Regions from separate parts of the Thalassospira sp. NFXS8 genome, predicted to be linked through region 2. Evidence: riboswitches for the same ligand, from Rfam matches in the RefSeq annotation. Region 2 holds a riboswitch; the other holds the start of a gene.
The links. Region 2 has a riboswitch for glycine ahead of gcvT (glycine cleavage system aminomethyltransferase GcvT). Riboswitches for the same ligand answer to the same signal wherever they lie in the genome.
Positions count from the first base shown of each region.

Region 1: it holds a riboswitch for glycine, as region 2 does, so the genes downstream of both, J4E05_RS08385 (L-serine ammonia-lyase) here and gcvT (glycine cleavage system aminomethyltransferase GcvT) in region 2, are expected to answer to the same signal.

Region 1 covers NZ_JAGEMF010000001.1:1,847,923-1,859,450, reverse strand. Annotated here, with positions in the region: gene J4E05_RS08435 (hypothetical protein) at 1-436, opposite strand, end outside; gene J4E05_RS08430 (alpha/beta fold hydrolase) at 752-1,633, opposite strand; gene J4E05_RS08425 (GFA family protein) at 1,814-2,266, opposite strand; gene J4E05_RS08420 (methyltransferase domain-containing protein) at 2,355-3,152, opposite strand; gene J4E05_RS08415 (hypothetical protein) at 3,200-3,385, opposite strand; gene J4E05_RS08410 (RNA pyrophosphohydrolase) at 3,468-4,076, opposite strand; gene J4E05_RS08405 (divergent polysaccharide deacetylase family protein) at 4,083-5,540, opposite strand; gene J4E05_RS08400 (S41 family peptidase) at 5,652-6,974, opposite strand; gene J4E05_RS08395 (murein hydrolase activator EnvC family protein) at 6,971-8,326, opposite strand; gene gpmI (2,3-bisphosphoglycerate-independent phosphoglycerate mutase) at 8,301-9,896, opposite strand; glycine riboswitch at 10,144-10,242, shown strand; gene J4E05_RS08385 (L-serine ammonia-lyase) at 10,438-11,528, shown strand, end outside.
Region 2 covers NZ_JAGEMF010000002.1:840,554-852,081, reverse strand. Annotated here, with positions in the region: gene J4E05_RS13040 (protein-disulfide reductase DsbD family protein) at 1-1,751, shown strand, start outside; gene J4E05_RS13035 (peroxiredoxin) at 1,896-2,378, shown strand; gene J4E05_RS13030 (hypothetical protein) at 2,576-2,986, opposite strand; gene J4E05_RS13025 (protein phosphatase CheZ) at 3,184-4,131, opposite strand; gene gcvPB (aminomethyl-transferring glycine dehydrogenase subunit GcvPB) at 4,348-5,850, opposite strand; gene gcvPA (aminomethyl-transferring glycine dehydrogenase subunit GcvPA) at 5,847-7,202, opposite strand; gene gcvH (glycine cleavage system protein GcvH) at 7,202-7,579, opposite strand; gene gcvT (glycine cleavage system aminomethyltransferase GcvT) at 7,649-8,764, opposite strand; glycine riboswitch at 8,823-8,935, opposite strand; glycine riboswitch at 8,939-9,042, opposite strand; gene J4E05_RS13000 (hypothetical protein) at 9,154-9,705, opposite strand; gene ispH (4-hydroxy-3-methylbut-2-enyl diphosphate reductase) at 10,023-10,970, shown strand; gene J4E05_RS12990 (homoserine kinase) at 10,985-11,528, shown strand, end outside.

The DNA.
Region 1 (11,528 bases), on a different contig from region 2:
GATTGCCCAGCGACCCGTTTAATTCAACAACCGGGCCAAAGGCAAAACCGACATTACGGTTGGGGGAATACCCGATGCCAAACTGGGCCGATACACCTTTACCGGCGTTCTGGTTGCTGTTGGCTTCAAGCCACATTAAACCGGTTTGATCATTATCGGCATTGTTGGTTGAACGTCCCGGCAGGGTTAGAACAGCGCCATGATGGCGGCTGGGCGCCGTGCTGAAATAATTGTCAAAACCGGCACGGCCAGGGGCGGGCAAAATACCCTGCACCAGATAGCTTGAAATTTTTGGTTCGGGGGATGTCCGGGGGGCCAAAGCCGGCATTTCAGTTTCGCTAACAGCTTGCTGGGCGCTGGCAACAAGCGGGTATGTGGCGCAAAGCATTGCAATGCCGCCTATCATGCCTGCTGTTAAAAATTGCCGCGTCGTCATTTCCGTCATTCCCGTGTCAAATACAATGGTGTTTTCTGCATGGTCCAGCTTGCGACTCCGGTAAACCGGCAGTCACTTACCTGAACGTTTGCAGGCACCAAAAGGACGCCCCCGAAAGAAAAAATTTTGCATCTTTGGGTCGACCAGCGTTTGGCGACGGGATGCGATTTTTTGTTTGCGTGTCAGGCCGCGGCAATATGATCATTTCGGCGCAAAATGCCAGTGGACTTATTGCATAGCAACCATTCCCTGCCGGTTTTCCGGCTTTTTATATGGTTCCAGTTTGCAGGGCAAAATGGTTTTTTTGTGATTACGTCAGCTTTTTAAGAATATTTTAACCGATTCGATCTGGTCCATAGTGTTCAGATAAGGTGCATGACCACAGCTTTCCAGACTAAGCAGGTGCATTTTCGGTTTTGCATTCTGCATTTTTTTTACAATTGTCGCCGGCACCAGGTCCGATTGTGCGCCGCTAAATAATGTGATCGGGCACGCCAGACGATTAAACATGTCCCAACCATCATATTCGTCGATCTGGTCGCGAAAAACTTCCATCACACGCGGATCGTAATGCATGGCAAATTTGCCATTAGGCAGACGCCGGGCCGAATACATCGCCAGTTCCGCCCATTCGGCGTCATTTTCCAGGCCGAACGGGGCATAGATGGTGCGCATAATGGCATCTATTTCGGTAATGCTGGAAAATTCCGGTGTCCCCCCGACATAGGATTTAATCCGGTCTACCGCATCCTGTGCCAGTTCGGGGCCAATATCGTTTAGCAATAACCGTTCAATGCGCCGGGGCGCGATATCGGCAACCACCATGCCAATAATGCCGCCCATCGATGTGCCAATCCAGCTACACTGGTTAATGCTGAAATGGTCCAGCATTTCAACCATCTGGGCGGCATAAAAGCCCGGTACATATTCACGTTCGGGGGTTTGTGCCCAGGCGGAATATCCCCGGCCCAGAATGTCGGGGCACAAAATGAAATAATCATCGGCCAGTTGCCGGGCAATAATGTCAAAGTCGGTTGATAGCCGTGCCAACCCGTGAACCATAATAATGGCGGGTTTACCGGGCGTACCCCACTGGCGAATGCGGGTTTCGTATCCACACAGGTTAACAAAAACATCCTGCACCACCCGGCCCGGCGTCGGTGTTTGTGCATCCTGTGCTGCAACGATATCTGACATTTGAATACCTGTGCTGATGGGGTGCCGACAGCCATTATTCCCTGTCGGCTTCACAATTCTGATCCGGGATCATGACAGGTGAAACAGCCCGTGCCAATGGTGTCACATGTAATAATTCCGTGACGGGCAAGGGCTGCTTTTGTGGCCTTAAAGCCGGGTTATCCCCAAAAGAACCATGCTTTAGGCAGGGGCTGCGGCAAACGTATCCATCAGGCGTTGCAGGTCTTCCATTGGGGGAAATTCGTCATAGTGATATTGCGCCGGGGTTTGCACCCAGGGAAGTTTATTGTGTGTCATTGTTTCGATAAACGGCGTTGACCACTTGTTGCTTTCAAGCAGGGTGGGGCGGACATTGACGAATGCATCAAACCCGTCGATGCGGGTATACATCCATGTCATGCAGTTGGGGCAAAAATAATGATGTTGCTGTGGCCCATGCAGCCCGCCAATTACAGGATCGCCGCGGGTTACGGCAAATGCATCAGCCGGGATCATGGCGGTTAACGAAAACGCGCTGCTGCTCATGCTTTGGCATCCGGCACAATGGCAGGCGGCTGTCATTAAGGGGCGTGCGCTGATTTCAAATTGAACCTGCCCGCAACGGCAGCATCCCGTAAGGTGGTTTTGCGTCATCGTCATCTCCTCGCCCTTTCGGGTGGCATTATCGCCGGGCGCTGTTCAGTATCTATACCGGCTTGGTCACGCAAGGTGGCGACGGTATTCAGGCTTTGCTGGCGACAATGAACAGGCGGTTAAACGGAAACAGGGTAATGCCATCGGGCCGGGGCGGGTAAACCTGGCTAAGCCGGGTTTTATAATGGTCGCAAAAGGCGGCACGGGCATCATCATCTGGCAGGTTTGCCAGAACCGGGCGCAGGGCTGTTGAGGATACCCAGTTAAATACCGGGTCTTCACCGCGAAGGACGTGGCAATATTGGGTTTGCCACAAATCAACATTGCTGCAAATCGGAGCCAGAACATCGAAATAATCGCCCGGACGCATGATTTTAATCTGGTCCTGTGCTGCGGCCACGTCCTTTTCCCATTTTTCACCGGCCTCGTTGATCAACTGGTGACTGGGGGCCAGAAAATTGTTGGGCACCTGAATGGCGACCAGCCCGCCGGGTTTTACAAAATTCAGCAGGCGGGGCAACAGGCTGGCATGACCTGGAACCCATTGCAGGGCCGCATTGGAAAACAACAGGTCAATCGGGGCATCTGGTTCCCACGATGCAATGTCGCTTTGCTGCCAGATGATACGATCATCATGGGCACGGGCCTTGTCCAGCATTTCAGCTGAATGGTCGACGCCGGTAATGACCGGGTTGTTGCCGCTGGTGGTATAGGCATCGACCAAAAGCGAGGTAACAGTACCAGGGCCGCAGCCAAGGTCGACAATATTGGCGGGATTAAACCCCTGTGCCGGTTTTGGCAGGCGGGCAATCAGGTCAGTCGCCGGGCGGCGGCGTTCGTCACCGAAAAGGCCATACTGGTTTGGATCCCAATGTGTATTGGTCAAAATCCGGTCCTTTTGTTATTCCCCCGCCAGGTGGTCGTCCGCCGGGTTTAATGTGTTTTTTCAACGTCGTCAAAATGACTGTTGATCAGCGCGAACGTAAACAGGATGGCGCCAAAAAACATAATCAGCCCGACAAAATAGGAATATCCATCATGTGCGGCTGAGGCATAAAACAGGCCGCCAAGGCCAACTGCAATGCTCAATATACCGAATATCAGGCGATCCATACCCATTTTAGAACCTTTCCAAACCCAAGGGTGTTAATGACAGCAAAATGTAACCAAAAGTGTGCCGCGTTCAAGCAGACTTTTGGTCTTATGCCTGATCATCACCTTGTTTGATTTGATCTGGAACAGTTTTGAAAATTTCTACCAACTGCTGATAAACAGGGCGTTTAAACGGTACGATCATGTCGGGGAGGGATAAAAAGTCGTTCCAGCGCCAGGCGTCAAATTCAGGGTGGTCACCGGCAATGACAAAATCCTCGTCCTTGCCCCGATAGCGCATGGCAAACCATTTTTGCTTTTGCCCGCGATACTTGCCACCAAATGCCTTGCCAATCAGATGTTCGGGCAAATCATATGTCAGCCATTCCGGGGTTTCTGCGATGATTTCGGCGTTATCGGTGCCAATTTCTTCCATTAATTCGCGCAAGGCGGCCTGTTTGGGTGTTTCATCGCCGTCAATGCCGCCCTGTGGCAATTGCCACGCACCTTCAAAACCAACACGGTTGCCAATCCAGACATCGCCGCGTTCATTAAACAGGGCAACGCCAACACAGGGCCGATAGGGAAGGTCGCTGCCCGGGGCGTCGCTGTCACTGGACTGACCGGCATCAAGGGGAAGCGGCAGGGAATCCGTCTTTATTTTTCTGGATTTTTTTTTCTTGTCTGCTTTGGTTTTTTTGGCGGGGTCTTTGGACATGGCAGATCAGTTACCCTCGATGGTTTCTTCGGTGGCGTCAGCATTTGGCGAAGAACTGCCCTTTTTCGCATTTTCAGTTGTTTCATTCATGCGTTGGGCAGCAGCGGCTTCCTGTGGCGATTGCGGTTTGACCTGTTTGCTGGCAAGGGCAGAAACCGGTGCAAGTTTAACTCCCTGGCGGTCCAGTCGTTGCGCCCAGTTGCGCAACCGCTGAATTGTTACCGGGTAGGACTGGGCAAGGCCAATGGCAAAACCATCCGTTTTTGCCTTGTTCGTCAGTGCGCTTAACTGGGCATCAATCGCACGGCGGCTGGGCACGGTATCAATGTTAAAATCAACAATGGCATTGGCTTCTTCAGCATTGGCAGCAAGCTGGGCTGCCAAGCTGACCATGCCTGTATTGCTACCATCAATATACATCAGCCCGGTTTTATCAAGAAAATCAATAACCGGGCGAATGGAACTGTCAAGATTGGCAAATTTGGACCCAAGATGCCCCACCACCCCGACATATCCGGGAAACCGTGCCAGTAACCATTCCAGCCGCACCAGATTTTCCCCTTCGGGCAGGCTGGTCATCAAGGCACGCGGGCCGGGGTCCGATAACGGGAAGTCATCGGGTTCCATCGGCAATTGTAAAAACACTTCGTGGCCCATTTGCCGGGCACGGGCCAATGTTTTGGGCAGGTTATCGGCATAGGGTGACAGGCCCAGAGAAATGTTTAAGGGCAAATCCTCAATTGCTTTGGTGGTGCGGTCCGCATTCAGGCCCAGTCCGGTTACAATCACGGCGACATAGGGCTGTTCAGGTTCCAGGGTAAAGGGTCGGGCATAGGCCTGGGCCGGCGTTGTGCCATCGTCGGCAATGCGCGGCACCCGGCCAAAACTGCCTTCTTCGTCCAACCCGGGAATCGGCGCAGGGCGCAGCGGGTCAGCTTCGATTTTTTCATCAAAATCACCCTCTGCGGCCATGGCGGCCAATTCTTCGGGCGACGGGCCTCCCGGGGCGATGTCTTCACCGTTTGCAGCCCCGTTATTGCCTTGTCCGGTTAAACTGGCGATGCCGGGTGGAAGGTCCCCCATGGCATCGGGATCAGCGTTATTCGGGTTTGCTGTATTCTGGGTTTCTGCGGCCTTGCGGCGTGCTTCGTCTTCGGCGCGGTTGCGGGCCTCGATATCAAGCACGCCCTTGGCAATTTCATCTTGCAGTTCACGTTCGGTTCCGGGGATGGCATCGGTTACCTTTGGACCGCCAAGATGGAACAGCCGCCAGCCGGTTTCAGGGTCGATGATAGGCAGGGCCACCAGTGTGGCAACGCCAAAAGGCAACAGCCAAAGTACCAGTAACAAAAATTTGGACAGCCGCCAGCGCCGCGACGGCGGGCGTAACGGCAACAGGCGATACTGTTCATCGTAGGGCAGTTCTGTAAACGGAACATCCTCCGCCACCGTGTCGGACAACATATCGTCATCCGTATCGGTTGCAGAGGATTCCGTTTTGCGGCGGGGCCGCAGAAATTTGAACAGTTTACCGATCACTGCGGGTCAGTCTCTTCCTGTTCCCGTCACGATCTTTCAGCTTTTTGATCTGAAGCTGCCATAAAGCGAAATGCCCCGGATCATATCAAGTGCGCGGGCAAGCTGATAATCGTCTTCGGTTACTTTTTCGGCGTCCTGACGGAGCTTGTCTGCCTTGGTTTCGGCGTCAACCGTGGTTGAATCCTCGTTATGCAGGGCACCATTCAGGTCTGCTTCGGACCGGCGTTGGCCGGTTTCGATGGTTTCGACCTTCGACTGGGGAACAATGATGTCGGGCACAATGCCGACTTCCTGAATCGAACGGCCAGACGGGGTATAATAACGTGCGGTGGTCAGGCGCAGGGCCACATTGCCCGGCATCGGCAAAATGGTTTGTACCGACCCTTTGCCAAAGCTGCGCGTGCCCATAATGATCGCCCGGCCATGATCCTGCAAGGCACCAGCCACAATTTCCGATGCTGATGCCGACCCGTCATTGATCAGAACAACAATTGGCAGGTTGTCGGCAAGGTCGCCGTCTTTGGCGGTATAGCGTTCGGTGTTTTTGGTGTCCCGTGGACGGGTCGAAACGATTTCGCCTTCGTTTAAAAAGGCATCGGAAACCGCAATCGCCTGGTCAAGCAAACCACCGGGATTGTTGCGAAGGTCGATCACGAAACCTTTCAGTTTCGGGCCGATTTCCTTGCGCTGGTCTTCGATGGCGCGTTGCAGGCCGCTAAAGGTTTGTTCGCTGAATTTCGTGATGCGGATATAACCGACATCGTTTTTCACCTGCGGGCGCACCGACTGGATTTTGATGACCGCACGGGTCAGCGTGACATCAAACGGGGCCTGTTCGCCCTTGCGCACAATGGTCAGTTTGATGTCGGTATTGACCTTGCCGCGCATCATGTCGACGGCATCGTTCAGCGGCAGGCCGCGCACCGATTTGCCATCGATATGGGTGATAAAATCGCCCGGCTGGATCCCGGCTTTTTCGGCAGGGGTATCAAAAATCGGCGAAATTACTTTTACAAAGCCGTTTTCCTGGGTGACTTCGATGCCCAGCCCGCCAAATTCGCCGCGGGTATCAACCTGCATATCCTTGAAATTATCCATATTCAAATAGGATGAATGCGGGTCAAGCGAGGTTAGCATGCCGTTAATGGCGGCTTCGATCAGTTTTTTATCATCGACCGGTTCAACATATTTGGCTTTGACCTGTTCAAACACGTCGCCAAAAAGGTTGAGAAGCCGATAGGTTTCGGCTGATGATGTCGGGGTATCACCGGGGGTCGAAGACTGCGCAAAAGCTGGCACTGCAAGGCCGAAATTCAGGCCCGCCGCCAGTGCAAATACTACCAATCGAGACTTTTTCATCCGCTTACCTTGCCGTTTTGTGATGCCAGCCAGGGAAGCGGATTGATCGCTTCGCCGTCATGGCGCATTTCGAGATACAGTTTCGGCCTGTTTTCGCCCATGGTTCCAACAGGTTCACCCGCCAGTACATATTGTCCTACCACACTGTCCAGGCGATCAAAACCCGCAACAAGACTATGGTATCCTTCGCCGTGTTCGATAATCAAGAGTCTGCCATAGCCCCGAAACGGCCCGGCGAACACTACTTTGCCATCAAAAGGCGAGACAACCTGCGCTTCGGGCCGGGTTTCAATCTCGATTCCTTTGGCATGGGCACCGCCAGGAAGGCCGCTTTGAACGCTACGTTCACCAAAAAGTGTTACAATTTTGCCCGCCGCCGGCATCCGCAAATGGCCGCGTGCCTCGGTGATCGAGCTGGCAACGGCCGCTTCTTTCACCGCGTCGGCGGTTTTGGCGACCGTATTACGATTACCGGCCGGTGTGTTCAATGATGCGGTTTGGGTGGGTGATGATGGCAACACGCCATCAATTTCGCTATCGGGGGCGTCTTTAACCAGTTCGTAGTCGGGTTTTTCGCGCGGTGATGGCAAACCATCGGCACGATTTTTAATACTGGCAAGAAGTTCGCCCAGCGTTTTGGCTTCCAGGGCCATTTTTTGCACCGCACGGGCGGCTTCGCGGGCTTCGTCCTCGGTATCCTGGCGTAACTGGCGTTTATCGTCTAGCAACCGCGACAGGCTTTCGCGTTCGTCGCGCAGCTTTGCTGTTACATCGCCCAATTCGCTACGCCGGGATTTGATGGTGCCACGCAAATCGGTAATTTCGCCCAGTTCCCGTTTTAAATCCTTGGCGTGCTGTTCAACACCGGGCAGGGCAGCCTTTAACAATATGGCGGATCGTAACGTGTCTTGCGGGCTGCGCGGCAGGGCAATCAGGGCTTCGGGCGGGGTGGTCGATAACCGCTCCAGCGCCATTAAAATGCGGGCATATTGCCCGGCCTTGTCTTCGAGCGCGGTGGTGGCGTCTTTTTCACGGTTTTCAAGTTCGACCAGCTTGTCTTCTATGTCGGTCAGTTCGCTTTCATATTGCTGAACCCGGCGAGCAACCGACACTTCTTCAGATTGCAGGGCCTGTTCTTCGGTCAGCAATTCATGTGATTTGCGCGACAGGAATTCTTCCTGCTTTTTTTGTTCTGAAAGCTGGCTTTGCACCGCATCAAGGCGTGAGTCAACCTTGCGCAGGGATTCTGCACCTAACGGAAAAAATGCTCCGGCACCGGTCACCATAAAGGCGGCCAGAGCCGGAGCAATCAACCATTTGCCAATATCAGCTTGCCGGGGGCAGCGCAGCATCGGGTTTCAGACCTTCGATCAGCGTTTTGCCAGTCATGTCCGCCGGTTGCGGCAGGCCCAGCAATTGCAACAATGTTGGCGCAACGTCGGCCAGGCGGCCATCGCGCAGGGTAACGCCCTTGGGCCCGTTAACCAGAATGGTCGGCACCGGGTTAAGGGTATGGGCGGTGTGTGGTTCGCCGCTTTCCGGGTCAACCATGGTTTCACAGTTGCCATGGTCGGCGGTAATAAACATAACGCCCCCAACCTTGCGAACAGCCGCAACAACCTTGCCCACACATTCGTCAACGGCTTCGGCGGCTTTCATCGCGGCCGACAAAATGCCGCTATGCCCGACCATATCGGGGTTGGCGAAATTAACGATGATGGCGTCGTATGTTTCGGCCTCAATCGCGGCAACCAGTTTGGCACACACTTCGGGGGCCGACATTTCGGGTTGCAAATCATAGGTCGCAACTTTGGGCGAGGGCACCAGAATGCGGTCTTCGCCGGGATAAACCTGTTCTTCGCCGCCGTTAAAGAAAAACGACACATGCGGGTATTTTTCAGTTTCGGCAATGCGCAGTTGTTTCATGCCTGCATTGGAAACCACTTCGCCAAAAATGTTGGGCAGGGTTTTGGGCGGATAGATCGCATCCATATAGGCGGCATGGCTGGACGAATATTCGACCATTCCGGTCTGAACGGCAAATTTGACCGGCGTTTTGCGATCAAATCCGTTAAAATCAGGGGCGCACAGGGCTGCCAGAATTTCGCGCGCACGGTCGGCACGGAAATTGGTCATCAAAAGGCCGTCGCCGTCTTTCATGCCGTCATAATCGCCAATGACGGTGGGCAAAATGAACTCGTCGTTGGTATCGGCATCATAGGCGTTGGCAATGGCATCTTCAGCGGTGTTTGCTTTTTGGGCTTTGTTGTAATTTTTACCCTCGACCATCGCGAAATAGGCCTGGCTGACCCGTTCCCAGCGATTATCGCGATCCATCGAATAATAGCGACCGGTAACGGTGGCAATTTCAACATCGGCATCGCCCAGCAGGGAGCGGAATTTTTTCAAAAAACCGGCCGCACTGCGCGGCGGGGTATCACGCCCATCGGTATAGGCATGGATTTTAACGGTAATACCGGCATCGGCAATGATTTTGGCAAGGGCGGCCATATGCGCCTGATGCGAATGTACCCCGCCTTCGGACAAAAGCCCGGCAATGTGGCAAACGCCGCCGCTTTTTTTCAGGCTGGAAATAACTTTTTTAACGGCATCGGTATCGGCAATGCTGCCGGTTTTGACGGCGTCGTCAATTTTGGGCAGTTCCTGCATCACAACACGGCCTGCACCCAAATTCATGTGGCCGACTTCCGAATTGCCCATTTGCCCTTCGGGCAGGCCAACATCCAGGCCACAGGCCATCATGAAACCGGTTGGATTATGGGCATACAGGTCGTCCCACACCGGCGTATTGGCCAGTGCAACGGCATTGTTTTCGCTTTCTTCGCGATAGCCCCAACCATCCAGAATGCATAGCACCACCGGACGGGGACGCTTTGCGGCGTTCGATACAGTCACTGTCATAACCCCACTTCTAGGATAAAAGACTGAATTACCAGTAAACAAACCTGTAAATGATGATCCAGTCATAGGTCAAAACGGCGCCGGGCGCGGTGGGTTCCGCCATCTGACGCAAATTCTTGACGTAACTTATCATGAAAGATGGCCCTGAACAGCCACCCCGGATGAAATTTTCGCAAATGCGTCAGCGCTTCTTTGACAAGGTTCGGGTCAAACAGGTACGATCAATCCGTTAAACGGTGATACCTCGCGCACCGCAATGGGAGAGACCGGTCGGACAACGTTCCGGCGGGCGCCGAAGGAGCAATTCGCCCCGAACACTCTCAGGCACATGGACCGTTGCGGATTGAGGCTCTGGAGAGCGAAAGCCGGCTGTTTGGCCGTCTTTCCACCGAAGGATGAAGTTGTGACGCGCAGGCGTTCAACGCACAATCTCAGGTAGGGGCCATTTGGCCCCAAAGGACAGAGGGGGCTGGCACCGGTTCGTTGATATCGCAGTAAATATTGCAGAAAAATATAACGCGATCAGAGCCGAGGGAGGCCTATGCCCAATTCATCCACGCAACGTCCCCAGGACGTTAATCTTTCTGTTGTCGATTTATACACCATCGGCATTGGACCATCGAGTTCGCATACCGTTGGCCCCATGCGGGCCGGTTACCGGTTTTGTCTGGAAATGGATGCCCGTAAACTTTTGCCCCAAACCGGCAGCGTAATTGTTGACCTTTACGGGTCGTTGGCCCTGACGGGTAAAGGGCACGCCACGGACACGGCGGTTTTAATGGGGCTGTGCGGGCAACGCCCGCGCTCGGTCGATCCCGATCAAATTGGTCCGACGATTGATGCGATCAAACGCGATAGCTGCCTGATGCTGTTTGACCAGCAGAAAATTGATTTTCACTTTGAAAATAATCTGGTTTTTCATATGGATGAAAGCCTGCCCCAGCACCCTAACGGGATGCGAATTACGGCTTATGACCGTGACGGGGTAAAGCTGCATTGCCAGGAATATTTTTCGGTTGGCGGCGGTTTTATTGTTTCAGGGGATGACCGCGGGGCGGAATATTCCGGCGATAACATTATCCTGCCGCATCCCTTCTCATCGGCCGACGAATTGATGTCGATTTGCAAGGAACAGGGATTATCCATCGCTGAAATTATGATGGAAAATGAAAAATCCTGGCGCGCGGCCGATGAAACCTATGAATTCGTCGACCGGGTTTATAACGCGATGATGAACTGCATTGATCGCGGCTGCGCCACACCAGGTATTTTACCTGGCGGGTTAAATGTAAAGCGTCGGGCCAATAAACTGTATCGCGAACTGGTGGACCGTCCCGAAGCCGGGTTGAAAGACCCGCTAACCGTGATCGACTGGGTGAACCTGTATGCCCTGGCCGTGAACGAGGAAAATGCGGCTGGCAGCAAGGTTGTGACCGCGCCGACCAATGGGGCGGCGGGGGTGATTCCGGCTGTTTTGCGATATTATGAACGGTTTTGCGCCAATGTAACCCAGACAAAAATTCGTGAATTTTTGCTAACTGCGGCGGCTATTGGCTCGATTTATAAAAAACGGGCCTCGATTTCAGCCGCCGAAGTGGGGTGCCAGGGGGAAGTGGGCGTAGCCTGTTCGAT
Region 2 (11,528 bases):
CCGCCAGTTCGGGCGACATTTCCAGCCACGCCCACGAGATTGAAAAATTTGCTGCCAAAGTACCGCTAACGGGTGGCAACCTGCCGATGGGCGTTGCCAGCATTTGGGAAACAGGCGATAGTAAAGCCAGTTATCTTGATATCGCGCTACGCGATGTTCCCGATGACAGCACCCCCGATATTCTGGTGGAGGGTAAACCAGCCGACAGTTTTGGTGCACCACAACCAACCGGAGAAATGCTTGATGGCGCACCGGTTTACCGCCTGACGATCCATAACAATGCCAAAGCCGACAGTTTTGACGGACAAAACCTGACCGTAACCATTTTGGCCGGGGCGCTGGCGGTTGAACAACCTGTTCAGGTCGGCAGTGCGCCGGAAAGCGGCATGGTGGCCGCCAACGACCTTTCAGGCGGCAACACGCCCCCGAAACAGGCCATGACAACCAGCCCCCATGGCACCGCCTGGTGGATTATTGGCGGGCTGGCATTACTGGGCGGTTTAATTTTAAATGTGATGCCCTGTGTATTGCCGGTTTTATCACTTAAGGTGATGGGGGCTATTCAGCTAGGAACGCAAAACCGGGCCAGCACCCGGCGTGGTTTTTTTGCCAGTGCGCTTGGCATTCTGGTGTCGTTCTGGATTATTGCCGGGGCGTTAGGCATTTTGAAACTGGCAGGTGGCTCCATTGGCTGGGGCATTCAGTTTCAGCAACCCCTGTTTTTAACGGTTATGACCATTGTTGTCGTACTGTTTGCCTGCAATATGTTTGGCCTGTTTGAAATCAGTGCGAACCGCTTAAACAACCTTGCCAATGACGCCATCGACCATCATCAGGCCCCGCAAGGTCATGCACCTGGTGCCAGGGAAGGTATGGGCGGGCATTTTCTGACCGGGATGTTTGCAACCCTGCTGGCAACCCCCTGTTCCGCCCCGTTTTTGGGAACGGCGGTTGGCTTTGCCCTTGCCGGGTCCATCTTTGATATTTTCTGGATTTTCACCCTGCTGGGCATCGGCTTTGCCCTGCCCTATCTGTTAATTGCGGCACGGCCCGAAATTGCCCGCCTGTTGCCCAAACCGGGTCGCTGGATGGTGGTGGTTAAATTTGTGCTGGGGCTGGCACTTCTGGGTACCGCGATCTGGCTGCTTGGCGTGCTGGCCGGGCAAATTGGTACCAACGGGGCCATTGCCGTTGGCCTTGGCCTGGCGCTTGCCAGCGGGTTGATCTGGTGGCGCCATAAAACCACCCGTCTCAAACGCAAACCGTTACTGGCGGGCTTTGCCACCCTTGCCGTGCTTGTCGCCCTGTTTGCGCCGGGCTTTTCCAAACCACCCGCAAACAGCGCACGTAACACGGCATCACACACAGGGGACGACGCGGCATTGCCATGGCAGCCCTTTGCCCCCGAAACCATCGCCCGTGATGTGGCCGATGGAAAAACAGTGCTGGTCGACATTACCGCCGACTGGTGTGTGACCTGTCAGGTCAATAAACGGCTGGTGATTGATACGGATGATGTGCGCGCAGTACTTGGCGGTGAAAACATTGTGTTAATGCAAGGCGACTGGACCCGCCCCGACCCGGCGATTGCCGCCTTTCTGGCGAAATATGACCGTTATGGCATTCCGTTTAACGCGGTATTTGGCCCCAATGCACCTGACGGTGTTTTACTGTCCGAATTGCTTAGCAAGGATCAGGTTATTTCTGGCATTGCCACCGCCAGCGGGGCAAACGGCCTTGCAAAAGACTGATCGCCACCACACCTGACGGGAAGCTGCTGGCACTGAATGATTTTTTAAGTCATTCTAGCAAGCTGTAATGCATAATCTGCCGGGCCACCTTACACCGGTAATCCATGCCCGCATTCAATGCGGCATATAAAACGGAGAAACGCCATGACCATCGCCGAAGGCGCAACATTGCCTGACGTCGTATTGCACCGTGCCACTGCGGATGGCCCCGAAGCCGTCCAGAGCAAGGATTTGTTTGCCGGTCGCAAGGTTGTTCTTTTTGCTGTTCCTGGTGCCTTCACCCCGACCTGCTCGATCAAACATCTGCCCGGTTTCATCAACAAGGCCGACGAGATCAAAGCCAAGGGTGTGGATGAAATTTTCTGTCTTGCCAGCAATGATGCCTTTGTCATGCAGGCCTGGGCCAAATCGGAAAATGTTGGCGAAGCCATTACCATGCTGGCCGATGGCGATTTGAATTTTACCAATGGCACCGGCCTGAAACTGGACTTGCGCGGCAAGGGTCTGGGCGAACGTGCTAACCGCTATGCCATGGTTATTGAGGACAACAAGGTTACCCACCTTGCTGTTGAAGAACCGGGCGCATTTGATGTTTCCAGCGCGGAATCGGTTTTGGCGGCACTTTAACCCCCCGTCCTAACGGGCAACATGATCGATCTGAAATGTTTGCCCGTGTCATAAACAAAAACAGGCCGAACCGCATAAACGGGGTTCGGCCTGTTTTGTAATTACCCGGCACATGGTGCCATTTGCCCATGCCACGCGACCGTCGGCACATTCGCCTGCAAACCGGATGATCACTTTTAATATCCCGGATGGGGTGTTTATCGCGGTAACATTACCGGGATCGCGTCCTGACGGCTGTCGAATTCGCATTCAAATACCGGCTTGATGCTGCGCGCGAGAAAATGAACGACCCCGTCGCGATATTCATCCTTGATCTGCGACCAGCTGATATAAACACCGCCGCGCCCGTCATATTCGCGAATGTCGCGGTCTTCGCGCAATTCCCGAAAAACAAAACCAAGATCCCCGGCATTACCGGCTAAAAGCCAGCCCGGCTTAACGCCGCCATGCCACACCAGATAAACGCCGCCAACACCATCGACTTTCAATTCGCTAATGTCGTCAATCATATACAAGCGAAAATAATCGCCGCGCGGCCCTGCGCGCCATTTGATGTCCTGCGCTTTGGCCTGTGTTGCATTTGTTTTGGTTGTTGACCAAAATGCCATATTTCCAGTCCTCCAGAACCTCCGGGACGGGAAACGCCCTCCCGGATGCTCGCTTCAAATCCTTCGGCACGGTAAACCGCCGGTCCGGCGGTGAATACCCATAAAGACAGTTTTACAATGCGATTGCATTATATATCTACCCTTACGAAGGGTATACCTTTTCGGGATGTTGGTATTCACGCGCGAAAATTAAAGGTTCAGTCGAACAATTTATCAATATCGTCCTGACTAATCCCCTCGCCTTCCATTTGCGGACCATTCAAAAGATCGGCATCTTCGTGTTTGACCTCGTCTTCTTCCTCTTCGGACATTGGCAGGTCGGCAAAGGCATCCTCGCCCCAGATCAGAATCATGTTGTGAACGCGTTTTTCAACAAATTCCAGGGTGTTAACCACCTTGTTGATGCGCTGGCCGGTAATATCCTGAAAATTACAGGATTCAAAAATCTTGGTAACGATAAAGGCAATCTGTTCAACATGATCGGCGACAAAATCGCTGGTGGCAGAATTTTTCAATGTCATCGCCAGATCGTCGATCTGTTCGGCCGATTCGAGAATGGTGTGGGTCGCCATCTCGGTATCCTTGACGATAGCATCAAGTTCGCTGGCCGCTGTTACCAGCCGGTCATCCGGGGCTTTGGGATGGCGCAGGGCGGCAATCTGGATTTTCGCCCTGTGAATATGTTCGTTCATTTCCTGAATCTGGCCACGGATCAGTTCCAGGTCGTCGCGGTCAGGTTCGCTGGCCCCTGGCCGATTGGAATGCGACGGGCGGCTTGAAACCGGCTCGGGCAAGACATCTAGCGGTTCGTCATTGGCCGCAACAGATTGCGGCGTAGTTTCGCCGCCTGCATCATCAGCCGCGGCAGTGGCAGCAACAGACGCGCCCTGGGCAATTGCATTGCGCAGCTGGGCCATTTCAGCCCGCATGGCGCGAATTTCATCCAGGATCAGCTGATTATCGCTACCAGCGGCCGCAGATGGCGCTGGTGAAACAGATGGCGAAGGTGCCGGCAGTTCACCGGCCCCCATGCCGGTTTCAAGTGTCGGATCAAAAAAGGAATCCGACCAGTCTTCGACCACAGCTCCCTGACGTTCTCGCAAACGTCGTTCAGCTGTAAAAATCTTCTGCACGGGACGCGTCATAACAGTCTCTTACCTCCGCCACGGGCTATATGCCCTGGTCTCCCAATCACGCATTTCCAGCCCCGCTTTCCCAAAACAGCGCGGCGATCGCAAATGCATTCAGATTATAAGGGGCCAGATTGCGACGAGTCCAACGGCTTTCAAGATCAAGCCCTTGAAAAAGAACACCCCGGCCATAGGACCGGGGTGCAAAAAATCGCAGCGCAGCATTGCAGATCAAGCGTTTGCCGGGCTCCAGCGCAATACTGGCTTGCGTGCAGCGGCTGTTTCATCCAGTCGCCGACGCGGGGTTAAATAGGGTGCATTTTTGAAGAATTCCGAATCACCGGCCTCTGCCTTGGCAACCAACGACAAAACTGCATCGCAGAACTGGTCGATCGATTCTTTGGTTTCGGTCTCGGTCGGTTCGATCAAAAGCGCCCCGTGAACGACCAACGGGAAATACATGGTCATCGGGTGGAAGCCTTCATCAATGATCGCCTTGGCAAGATCCAGCGTCGAAACACCGGTGCCCTTCAGGAAATCATCATCAAACAGGGCTTCGTGCATGCAATAGCCAGGATAAGCGACGCTGAGTTTGGTTTTAAGGCGTGCCAGCAAATAGTTGGCATTCAAAACCGCATCGCCCGATGCCTGACGCAACCCGTCGGCCCCGTGGCTTTTCATATAGGACAATGCACGCACGAACATCCCCATCTGGCCATGAAAACCCTTCAGGCGGCCAAACGGTTTTTTGCCGTCCTGTTCATCGGCGGTTTCCACCAGATGAAAGCCGTTTTCGGTTTTAACCACATAGGGGATCGGTGCGAACGGTGCCAATGCCTCGGAAAACACAACCGGCCCTGAACCCGGACCACCGCCGCCATGCGGGGTGGAAAAGGTTTTGTGCAGGTTGATATGCATGGCATCAACGCCCAGATCCGCCGGGCGCACCCGACCGACAATGGCGTTAAAATTCGCGCCATCACAATAGAAGTAACCACCGGCCGCATGCACCAGATCGGCGATTTTGCGCACATCGCGTTCGAACAACCCGCAGGTATTGGGGTTGGTCAGCATGATGCCAGCCACATCATCGCCCAGCTTGGCTTCAAATGCCGCCAGATCAACCCGTCCGTCGGCAGTGGCGGGGATCGAATCCACCGTAAAGCCACAAGCCGCAGCCGTTGCCGGGTTGGTGCCATGGGCCGATTCGGGCACCAGCACCCGACGGCGGTTTTCACCGCGCGCATCCAGGGCAGCACGAATCGCCATCATGCCGCACAACTCGCCCTGCGCACCCGACGCGGGTGACATGGCAACAGCGGGCATCCCGGTTAGAACCAGCAACCAGTGCGCACACTGATCCATCAGTTCTAACGCCCCCTGAACGGTGCTTTCGGGCTGCATCGGGTGCAAATCGGCAATGCCGGGCAACCGGGCAACCTTTTCGTTCAGGCGCGGGTTATGTTTCATGGTGCAGGAGCCGAGCGGGAAGAAACCGGAATCGATACCGAAATTCTTCTGGCTCAGGCGGGTAAAGTGACGCACCACTTGCGGTTCGGACAGGCCCGGAAGGCCAATTTCACTGTCTTCATCACGGGCGAGGCCGCCAAGGCGGCTTTTGACCGGTGCCGGGTCGGGCAGGTCAACCCCGGAACGTCCAGCTTCACCCTGTTCAAAAATCAGCTTTTCTTCAAGGACAAGGCCACGATTGCCGGTATGGGTCTGAAACGTCATGCCAGCACCTCCTTAAGGGCCGCCGCAAGGGCAGCGATGTCTTCGTCGGTATTGGTTTCGGTCGCTGCGACCAGCATAAACGCGCCCAGATCATCGCGGTTGGGATACAGACGCGACAACGGAACCCCGCCCATGATGCCACGGGCAACAAGGGCTTCGACCACCTCGGCTGCCGGTTTGCTCAGCTTGACGGTAAATTCGTTAAAGAAGCTGTCATTAACAACTTCAACCCCGGCAACCCCCTCAAGCGCGTCGGCGGTTTTAACCGCGCGTTCGTGGTTAATGGCAGCCAGCTTGCGATAACCGTCTTCGCCCAGCAAGCTCATATGCACCGTAAAGGCCAGCGAACACAGGCCCGAATTGGTACAGATGTTCGAGGTCGCCTTTTCACGGCGAATATGCTGTTCGCGGGTTGAAAGGGTCAGCACGAAACCGCGCTTGCCATCCTGATCGACGGTTTCACCGCACAGACGTCCCGGCATTTGGCGGACAAGTTTACTGGTGGTGGCAAACAGGCCCACATATGGCCCGCCATAGCCCAGTGCATTACCAATCGACTGGCCTTCGCCGCACACAATATCAGCCCCAAAACTGCCCGGCGATTTAATGGCGCCAAAGGCAACGGCCTCGGTAAACACGACGACCAAAAGCGCACCCTTGGCGTGGCAGGCTTCGGCCAGTTTGGTGTGGTCATCAAGACGCCCGAAAACATCCGGATACTGCACCACAACACAGGCGGTCTGATCGTCGATCAGATCGTCAAGCTGATCGGCAGTTGCCTGGTGTTCCGGGTGGCCATCGCGACCGGCAACCTGGGTATCGCTATATTGGCAATAGGTTTCGGTCACTTCGCGGTAATGCGGATGCAAACCACCCGACAAAACCGCCTTTTTACGCCGGGTGGCGCGGCAAGCCATCAGCACCGCTTCGGCACAGGACGTTGCCCCGTCCCACATCGACGCATTGGCAACATCCATATTGGTGATGGACGCCACCTGGGTTTGAAATTCAAACAGGTACTGCAAGGTGCCCTGGGCGATTTCGGGCTGATACGGGGTATAGGCCGTCAAGAACTCGCCGCGCTGAATGATATAATCCACCGTGGCAGGAACATGGTGCCGATAGGCCCCGGCACCCAGAAAACTGGGGGCCGATGCCGTTCCCATGTTTTTTGCTGCCAATTTGGCCATATCGCGTTCGACCTGCATTTCACCCAAATGGTGCGGCAGATCAACCGGTTCTTTAAGCAACGCACCTTCTGGTACATCGCAATACAGGTCATCGACCGAGCCGGCACCGATGGTTTCAAGCATCGAGGCCCGGTCTGCCTGGGTCAGCGGAAGATAGCGCATCAGTCCTCCAGACCTTCGACAAATGCCTTGTAACCGGCTTCGTCCATCAGATCGTCAAGCTGGGAGGCATCGGTGATCTTGATTTTAAAGAACCAGCCGTCATTTTCCGGCGATTCGTTAACCAAAGCCGGATTGGCATCAAGCTCTTCGTTGGCTTCAACAATTTCGCCGTCAACCGGGGCGTAAACGTCGCTGGCGGCCTTGACCGATTCAACAACAGCCGCATCGCCGTCCTTGGCCAGCTTTTTGCCAACTTCAGGCAGTTCAACATAAACGATATCGCCAAGGGCCTGCTGGGCATGGTCGGTAATGCCGACAGTTGCCACATCGCCGTCGATTTCAAGCCATTCATGTTCTTTGGAGAATTTTTTAGCCATTTTGATTTGTTCCTGCAAATTAGGTTGTCTGCTTAATTTTTGCTGCGTTTTAAACGCGATACGGCGCAATCAGCCGCGGAAATAACGATGCGGCGCAAAGGGTAACGCAACAATTTCCGCCGGGCGGGCCTTGCCACGAACCATCAGGTCCACCTTGGTGCCCGGCTCGGCAAATTCAATTGCGACATAGCCCATGGCAATCGGCGCATCGACGGTGGGGCCAAAGCCGCCACTGGTGATTTCGCCAATATCGTATCCATCCTTGTTAAGCACCATCGTATGTTCACGGGCGGGTGCCTTGCCTTCGGGTTTAATCCCGACGCGTTTACGGTCTGCCCCGTTGGCAAGCTGGTCGAGAATAATATCTGCGCCCAGAAATCCACCTTCTTCGCGGCGACGCTTATTGATAATCCAGTTCAAATCCCCTTCGACCGGGGTGGTCGTGGTATCAATATCGTTGCCATACAGGCACAGGCCGGCTTCCAGACGCAGCGAATCGCGTGCGCCAAGGCCAATGGCCTCGACCTCGTCTTCAGCCAGCAACAGACGGGCCAGCTTTTCGGCATCGGTATCAGGCACGGAAATTTCAAAGCCATCCTCGCCGGTATAACCCGAACGGGTGACAAAACAGGGAATACCGGCAATATCGATTTCAACAAAGGACATGAATTTAAGGCTGGCAACATCCGGGGCAAAACGCGCCAGAACGTTGGCGGCTTCCGGTCCCTGCAAGGCCATCAGGGCGCGGTCGCTCAGTTCCTGCAATTCCACGCCGTTATCAAGATTGGCGCGCATATGGACAATGTCATCATCCTTGCAGGCAGCATTGATAACCAGAAACAGGCTATCGCCCGCATTGGTAATCATAAGGTCGTCAAGGATGGTGCCGTCATCATTGGTAAAGGCGGAATAACGGGTTCGGCCCGGTTTCAAAACGGCAATGTCGCCCGGCACCAGTTTTTCCAGTTCGGCAACGCGGTTTTCGCCCACCAGACGAACCTGGCCCATATGCGATACGTCAAACAACCCGGCCTTGGCACGGGTATGAAGATGTTCGCCCTTAACCCCTAACGGATATTGCACCGGCATGGCATAGCCTGCGAACGGCACCAGTTTGGCACCCAGTTCAACATGCAAATCATAAAGGGCTGTTTTATATAGATTTTCGGCTTGTTGGTCCGCCATCAGGCTCTCCGTGACAGTCATTGCGAAACATAGCCGACCACTGGCCAACCACATCCCCCTCTGTCTTGGAGCCTGAAAGAATCACCTTTTCCGGGGCAGGATTTGCACCGGATCGGGCTTACATCTTCGGCGAGGCGCACATGAAACACCCATGTCGCCTGCTTTCCAGAGTCCCATCTCCCCGCGGTCCATTATGCCTGAGAGTTTCCGGGGTGGTTGCTCCTTCGGCGTCCGCGTATCACTGTGAAACGATCGCGGAACTCTCCCACGGGGATCACTTGGGTATGGGTCCTTATACGGATAACAGTACGATTGCACCAGTCAAAACATTAGAAATGCGTCACCGGTCATCACAATTCACACACGTGCTGTCAGCCCTCAACCGCCGGTTACCTGGCGAAGCGGCGATTATAATCCAGCTGTTCATGGCTCAGCTGAAAACCCATGTAAATTTCATAATCCGGACCATAATTTACATCGGCCAGCGGCACATGCAGCGATACCTGTTCGTCGGTGTAACGCACACGATTGGCATCTTTGGGGAAGGTCAGATCAACATCGAAAACCGATTTCTGAACAAACTCCCCTCCCGGATTTTTAAGGGCAACAAAATATTGTAAATGCTGCGAACGATCCGATGCGGCAGGCCCCATCCGGGCGGAAAATTCCGGGCTGATCAAAATATCAAGTTTCTTGTCTTCCAGATCATAGCTGCATTCGCCCTTATAACCTTCAAACCCGGCCTCAAAAATCACGTCGGTCAGATCGCGGCCTTTATCCTTGAACTGGGTCAGCTGGGCGGTATCCGTGGGCAGGAAGGTGCGCGGGCACGACGGAACAGGCGTTTCCCCGAACGGATCAGTGCCGCACGCAGCAAGGCCCGCAGCCATCAAAACCACACCAAGCGCACTTGCGCGCCGCAGATTGCATGCAATCGTCATCAAAGCCTCATTGATCAGACACGCCGAAGTGACCCGGCACCGGTTGTTGCGCGCAGTCTATGCTGTTGATCTGCCCGGCACAACCCGTTGCAGTGCACATTATGCAATGCACACCGGCCCGCCGCCCCGGGCAGATGGTAAAAACCCGGCAAAGCCTGTGTGAAAAGCACAAACAGGTACCATAAACCGCGTCTTTGACGGCAATATATCAACGCGCCATCATTGCACCTTTGTCGCAGGCGCGTTATGTAACCGGAAATACCTGTTAACGTGATACCGGCACAAACCGGTATCCTTGCATTTTCGAGGCGGTGCCGATGCCCGACAAAGCGAACCTTCACATTCTGCTGGCCAACCCGCGCGGTTTTTGCGCCGGGGTGGACCGTGCCATTGAAATCGTTGAAAAGGCGCTGGTCAAATACGGTGCCCCGGTTTATGTGCGCCACGAAATTGTTCATAACAGATTTGTCGTGGATCGCCTGCGCGATATGGGCGCGGTATTTGTTGATGAACTTGATGCCGTGCCCGATGGTGTGCCGGTCATTTTTTCGGCCCATGGCGTGCCCAAATCGGTGCCGGAAAATGCCGATCAACGTGCCCTTCATTACCTCGATGCCACCTGCCCGCTGGTTTCCAAGGTTCACCGCGAGGCCGAACGCCACTTTGCCGAAGGCAAGCATATTTTGCTGATCGGCCATGCCGGGCACCCCGAGGTGGTAGGCACCATGGGCCAACTGCCCGAAGGCAGCATGACCCTGATTGAAACCGAAAACGATGCCCGAAATGTGCATGTTGCCGACCCGGAAAACATTGCCTTTGTCACCCAGACCACCCTGTCGCTGGATGACACGGCAAAAATGATCGCCATTTTGCAGGACCGTTTCCCGACCATTTCGGTGCCGAAAAAAGAAGATATCTGTTACGCCACCACCAACCGTCAGCACGCGGTAAAAATGATTGCCGAACGCGCAGATGCGATTTTGGTACTGGGGGCACCCAATTCGTCGAATTCCAACCGGCTGGTAGAAGTTGCCCGGCGCGAAGGCTGTGCCGTATCGGTTCTGGTTGAACGGGCGCACGATATTGATTGGGCCAAACTGGAAAACATCAAAACCCTGGGCATTACCGCTGGCGCATCGGCCCCGGAAGTGCTGGTCGAGGAAGTGATTGATGCCTGCCGCGAACGTTATGAAGTCAGTGTTGAAACCATCACCCTGACCGATGAAAACGTCACCTTCAAACTTCCCCGCGAACTCGCAAGCTAAGGAAACGCCTGCCAATGGCCGTTTATACCGATGTGTCCGATGAAGATATCGCCCGTTTTGTGGCCGAATATGACATCGGCAAAGTCGTTTCGTTCAAAGGCATTGCCGAGGGCGTTGAAAACACCAATTTCCTTCTTCATACCGATCAGGCCCCGTTTATTTTAACCCTGTATGAAAAACGGGTTAACCCCGATGATCTGCCGTTTTTTCTAGGGCTGATGGACCATTTATCGTCCAAGGGGTTAAATTGCCCTACCCCGATCCATGGCACGGACGGGGTTGCCCTGCGCCGCCTGTGTGGCAGACCTGCTGCCATTACATCGTTTTTAAACGGTATGTCGGCACGCCGGGTGTTGCCCCATCACTGTGCCGGGCTGGGCGATGCGCTGGCAAAACTGCACCTTGCCGGGCAGGATTTTGACAATTACCGCCCCAATGCCCTGTCGGTAAAGGCGTGGCGCCCGCTATTTGGCAGTTGTGGTGCTGATGGTGCCGACGACGTAATGCCGGGCCTTTCCGAGCTGATCAGCAAGGAACTCGATTATCTTGAAGCCAACT